One region of the Desulfosporosinus sp. BICA1-9 genome, then DNA from elsewhere that is predicted to be linked to it. Evidence: riboswitches for the same ligand, from Rfam matches in the RefSeq annotation. Region 1 holds a riboswitch; the other holds the start of a gene.
The links. A riboswitch is a leader RNA that binds a small molecule or an ion and turns the genes downstream of it on or off. The one in region 1 is predicted to bind cyclic di-GMP.
Positions count from the first base shown of each region.

Region 2: another riboswitch for cyclic di-GMP. It lies ahead of JL57_RS22750 (sigma factor-like helix-turn-helix DNA-binding protein); the one in region 1 lies ahead of JL57_RS21830 (HD-GYP domain-containing protein).

Region 1 covers NZ_JUEE01000172.1:60,606-63,785, reverse strand. The annotation lists partial or broken gene JL57_RS21835 (hypothetical protein) at 1-553, opposite strand, end outside; gene JL57_RS21830 (HD-GYP domain-containing protein) at 722-1,804, opposite strand; cyclic di-GMP riboswitch class I at 1,864-1,948, opposite strand; gene JL57_RS21825 (DEAD/DEAH box helicase) at 2,267-3,180, shown strand, end outside.
Region 2 covers NZ_JUEE01000180.1:6,704-9,883, forward strand. The annotation lists gene JL57_RS22740 (cyclase family protein) at 42-995, shown strand; gene JL57_RS22745 (cupin domain-containing protein) at 1,063-1,437, shown strand; cyclic di-GMP riboswitch class I at 1,625-1,712, shown strand; gene JL57_RS22750 (sigma factor-like helix-turn-helix DNA-binding protein) at 2,087-2,674, shown strand; partial or broken gene JL57_RS22760 (group II intron reverse transcriptase/maturase) at 3,138-3,180, opposite strand, start outside.

The DNA of each region.
Region 1 (3,180 bases):
ACATAAACAATGGGTTTCTCAAATAATTGATGGGATATAAATCATCCCTTGCAGAAATCAGCGCCATTATCTTCCCGATTTTTGATGATGGATCAATAGCAACGATCACAAAAGCATCTTTTTCAGAGGTTAAAGGATAGATAACATTGTTTTTATTCAGAACATCATGATAGGCATCTAGCGTAAGCATCCTGAAATCACTGTTCCGCCATCGTATATCGTAAAGCTTAAAGGCCTGATGGGCCACTAACGGTAAAAAGGTTTCTTCAGTTAAATACAATTCGATTCCCATCATGTAGCCTTCACTATCTAGGTCATTCCAATATTCACAATGAAACGATTTATCCACTGACTCTCTATACGTCTTCGTTGCCAAACGCATTTGACTCAAACTTTGACCCATGCTATGCCATTTAATTCTTGGAATGCTAAGACTGTTCACATCATAGTAAAGCCCGATATCGCTTTTCTCGAGGGTATACTCGTCAGTCGTTTGATTAGGCATAAGGTAGATATAGCCCATTTGCATGTTGTTATCGCAGGTAATAAGCACGGAACATCCCCCCCAAAGCTTCATATGCCAGCTTGTCTGGTTGATTGTTTACACTTTGATTATCTAATTATTCTATCACTGTTTCTGCGCAAGTGCACATTTTTCCTGCAATCAAACTGTATACAATTTTCGACACCGAAATAACGAGCCATCAGTCTCCTTCATTCTCTAAGTAACGTGGTTAAAACTGACCGATTGCACAAACCTGGTTAAATCCTTGAGCAAATCGCAGATTAGTTCCTCGTTAACGAATTTTCCGTTTTTATCAAAAAAAATTCTTATGAGAGGTCTACTCGGATAATTGTAATGAATACCGACGACTGTACCCATTTCACCTGTATTTAAGGTAACTATAGAACCTTGCGGATAAAGTATTAAACACTGTTCAAAACAGTGTACAATCTCTTGATCAAAATCTTTCCCGGAACCAGCCACGATGATTTCTAAAGCGTGATAGGGGGGCAACCCTTTGCGGTAGGGTCGATCCGCAACAAGGGCATCAAAAACGTCAGCAACTGCAACGATTTGTGCATTAGTCGTAATAGCTCTCTGTCTTAAACCATCCGGATAGCCCTCGCCATTCCAACGTTCATGATGATGACGGACTATGCTGAGAATCTCCTTTGAGATATTGGAGTATTTAAGCATTTCCTCACCCATCTCTGGATGCTTTTTAATAATCGTAAATTCTTCTCTATTTAAGCCCGAAGGTTTATTCAGTATTTCAAGGGGCAAAGAACTTTTACCCAAATCATGAAACATCGCACCCATAGATAAAGTTCTTAGTTTTTGTCCTGAAAACCCCATTTTCAACCCTACTAGAGTAGCTAATAACGCAACATTTACGGAATGAATATATGTATAATTATCAAAGTTTCGAAATTCATTAAAATCTATATAGACACGGGAATTTCCTTCTAACTCGTTGATAATTTTATCAACAATAGCAAACGAATCGATTAAACGTGTAGAGCTAAAAAGGCAGACGCTTTCAAAGACTTTGCGAACATAGCCTACGATAAAACGGTACTCCGAGGAAGGAAATCTACGTTCTTCATTGGGAGGATGAGAATTCTCCAAATCATATTGTAAAGTATATAACTTTCGTTGGAGAAGAAGTTCATGGATTTTTGTGGTAATTGGCTTACCTTTAGATAACAACAATACTCCTTGTATATCATATAGATCAAGCTCTGAAAGTTCTCCAATTTCAAAGCTGTTCATTGTTAGGGGTTCCAACTTTGTTATCAAAACCAACTTTCCTCCTTATACAACAAAAGACGCCAAATAAGTATACGGCGACAAGTTTTTTCGATATCCGGCTTTCTTCACCATAATGTGTTAAGACCCGTGGCTTTGCGCCCTCAGTTCTCACTGAGTTTGCCGTTATCGCAGAGGTATTAAATTGATCATGGCCTAATACATCACAGAAAACATGACCTAAAGCAGGCCTTTAGGCCTATAGGATATACCTTCGCTAATATATCACACACAACAATAATATACAATATAATACAATCTTATCATAATATTAAATTATTCATTCCATCATTTTCAACGATCCGTCGCTAGATTTATCATCAGTAAATTGAGCAAAGAACAACTCAGATCAACTCTCTGGCCCCTAAATTAGACGAGTAGACTCAAACTATGATATTCTTAACTGATACCCCTATCTAACTCAGCAAATATTACTGCCAAAGGAGTATATTCATGCCTCGCTTTTACCTCTCTGAACAAATAATTCAAGATCTAGCGGATAATGATCGTGTATATAAAAAAGGGCTTTCCTATTACGCGGCTGGTAGAGTCTACAATTTCAGTTTTTCCCCCGATAAAGGCCTAATAAACGCTTCTGTCATCGGAGGTTTACGCTATGTTGTTCAACTAGCCTTCGAGAGGGACAACTCCGTACGCTCATATCGCTGCACATGCCCAGCCTTCAAAGACTATCCAGGAGCCTGCAAACATGTTATCGCCGTCTTAAAAACAGCCCAACAAAAATTACCGTCAGCTTGGACAGACCCTGTCGTTCAAAGCCGCGTGGTTGATGAGCTTCTCACTGTTTTTGCGAATCAACGACAGGAAACTCCTTATGAAGAACTGACTCTAAACATGGAACTCCAAACCCTGCCCAGCCATCGGCTTTCTACACATCTACAACTTAGAGTAGGTCTGCAGCGACTCTATGTTGTAAAAGATATCGGACAATTTCTTACTGCGCTTAAATCAGGCCGCTCGCTAGAATTTGGTAAGCAATTTACCCTGGAACCTACGAGACAAACTTTCAAAGAGGAAGATCGTAGGGTAATTGCCATGCTTCAAGAAATGAATGACCAACATTCAGCCATAATCGAGATGCAAGGGCCCTTTTACGCGACAACCGTGCTCAATCAAAAATTGTTACCCTTGACGGGCTATTATTTAACTAAGTTTTTAGACGCTTTGGGGGATAAAGTGTTTTCTTGGAGCTTTGAAGCTCCCCCTCCCACACCCACTCAAATTATTCGGCATGGGCTACCCATCGAATTTTCCCTCCAATCACAAGGTCAGGATCTGGCATTAACACTCGAAACTGAAGAAATGCCCCTCCAACTGACGGATGATGGGAGTTACTACGTTTACCA
Region 2 (3,180 bases), on a different contig from region 1:
TTGAAAAAACATGGTCGGCATACAACCAAAGGAGGTGTGGAATGTCTAAAGCGACGGCGGATTTTTTCGAAGGACTTCCTGACAATTGGGGGAGATGGGGAGACAACGATGAGGTAGGAGGCTTGAATTTTCTTAGTGACAGTGAGATTTTAAGAGGTGTCAAAGCAGTGGAATCCGGAAGAACATTCACTTTGATGATGGCGCTGAATTCCCCTGGTAAAGCGCCGAACTGGCCGGGCAGAGAGAAGGAATTGCATAGGATGTGCCGTGATAAAAGTCATTATCTTAGCGGTGCCGTCATAGCCGGGAAGGGTGGTGTTGAATATGCAGATGATATTATCACTGTAAACTGCCATGGAACAACTCATTGCGACGCTCTGGCGCATACCTGGCTTGCTGATAAAGCCTGGAACGGCTACAATGCAGCGGCCAATTCGATTGGAGGGATCAAAAAAGCCAGTATCCGGCCCATTGCAGAGAGAGGAATTGTCGGGCACGTAGTTCTATTGGATATAGCAAGATATAAAAAAGTACCTTACCTGAAAATGCATACGAGGATCACACTGGAAGATTTGATTGAAACAGCAGACTACCAGAAGCTAGAAATAAAAAAGTACGATATAGTCTTGATCAGAACGGGGATATTCAATCTATTCTTCAATGAAGGTCCGGAAAGCTTCTATAAGGACTTTGCCGAGCCGGGTATAAATTATGATGAAAACCTTATCAGATGGTTCTATGAAATGGAAATTTCCGTATTTGGAACAGATACATTAGGCAACGAAATGATCCCCTGCCCGGAGACTGGGATTTATAATGCAATGCACGCGGCTCTCAGCAGAAATCTTGGCATTGTTTTCATAGAGGCACATTGGTTGGAACAATGGGCTGAAGATTGTGAGAAAGACGGTAAGTATAACGGACTTTATGTGGCGTCACCTTTAATGATTCACTGGGCGACGGCAAGTCCCGTAAACCCCGTGGTGATTAAATGAAAAGCAGATTATAAACCGGCATGCGGAAGTTAAACTTCTATAAAAATAAAAATTTAAGGAGGATATTATGAGTGAACAAAACAAATATGCGATCAATATGGGTGCAAAATTCGATTTTCTTGATCTTATAAAAGTGCCTGAGCTTATTGATGCATGTAAAGAAAAGTGGTTCAATCAAACCTTAAGCAAGGTGAATGATAGTTTAGTGAGGCTAGGCGTTTTTAACGAAGGTGAATTCCACTGGCACAAACATGATAATGAGGATGAGTTTTTCTTTGTTGTGAAAGGTCAATTGCATATTGAACTTGAAGATAAAACCCTTACACTGCAAACACATGAGGGTATTACAATTCCTAAAGGCATTTTGCATCGGCCTTATGTAAAAGAACCTACAGCTGTTTTAATGGTGGAAGCAGATTCGGTTACGCCGACCGGTGACTGAACAATATATCAGCATTCTAAAATATAAAGTTAAGACAGAGTTGATCTATCTAGATGACTTGAATTATAAGGGTCGCAAATTACATGCACAAAGCCGATACTGCAATGGCTGATAATGAATTATCTTATAACAGCATAATAATCGTTTCAATTACACATTAATCTAGAATGATGTGTTTATGAAAAAATGAAATATTAGGCAAACTTACCGAAAGGTAAGGACGCAAAGTCATAGGGTCTACTATGCAAATGCATTATGACAGCCTGGCTGCCAAGCGGGTCTCTTTCTATGCCTAAATACCTGTCGAAGCCCTCCGAGCTTACGAGTTTGGAGGCTATTTTTATGCTTTCTCAGTATGTAATAAAAAATTATCAGTCGCTACCGAATAGTGGCCTGGCGTGATGACGCGGATATCTATGCTCTTTGCATCATGGCATACGATAAACTATTTGCGGTAAGCCCGATTCTGAACTGCCGGGCAGAGCTAAACGCGCGAAAAAATAAAATACACAGCATCCTTAACGCTCATTTGGCATGTTTCCAAATGGGCGTTTTTTTATATAAAACCGGCCGCTCCATTTTATGCCGCTCCCCTCCGCTTGTTCTTCATTTCCAGATTTTAAAAATCATGAAATGGAGGACAAGCTTCATGGACAACCATGATAAAAAATATACCCTATTGGTTAGAGGGACGCGCGTCACAGTGGCCAAGGAGGTCTACAAAGCCTATTACCACTGCCGGGACAGGGAGAAGTACCTGGACAAGCTGGCGGAGTATAACAATATCTCGCTTGAAGGCTGCAATGAGAAAGGCATCTCCGTGGGGTACATAATTTCTACTGCAGAGGATTCCATGGAGGATGAAATTGTTCAGCGCGATATGGTTACAAGGCTTGAACAATGTCTGCTGCAGCTAGATGAAGCTGAACGCCAGCTGATTATAGCGCTGTTTTACCTCGAAAAAAGCGAGCATCAATTGGCTGCGGAAACTGGTATTCCGCGCATGACGTTACATGACCGAAAGGTCAGGGCTCTTGGCAAGCTAAAAAAACTTTTAGAAATAAAAAAATTTTCCGTCCAACCCCTCACTTTTTTTCCTAAAGAAGTGAGGGGATTTTTTTTATTCCCCTATTGTTCTTTGAAAATTTCATATCCGGCAGCACAAATACATGAGCTGTCCAGCCGTGTGAAAAGCGGCAGCGACGTTGACGGGCGCGCCAAGACTGCCTGCGGATGAATTTCATCCGTCGAACCGATGGCATCGAAGGTGACGAGCGGAAACACCCGGTCATAAAACAGTCTGTGGTGGACTGTTTCGCAATGAAATGGACAGTGATAATGCTACTTCAGTCCAGCCAGAGACTCAAGCAATGGGGGCGGCTCGCAGAGATCCTGGGAGAGGTGAAATTCCTATGGTGTTTGCTTAACCGGCAAACCGTTTATGCTGCCGCCCTGAGAGCCGCAAGGCTTTTTCGCTTCGGGAAGTAGTGTCGAATAGAAGCGGCAATTCGTAATGAAGAACAAGCAGATCATTTTTTGATCTTAGAAACTATGCGGCAGGATGGACTTTTTCCGTCCTGCCGTATCCTTCTGAGATTAAATTCAAAATAATGAAATAGGCGGATTAGCAAAGTAACCCGCCCCTTCCCGAACCGTGCAGGCGGCTTTGACCGCACACGGCTCTCCATATTCCAAATGGGTTATCGTCGTTTCAGCTGATTAAGCTGGAACCTGCCAGCTTCG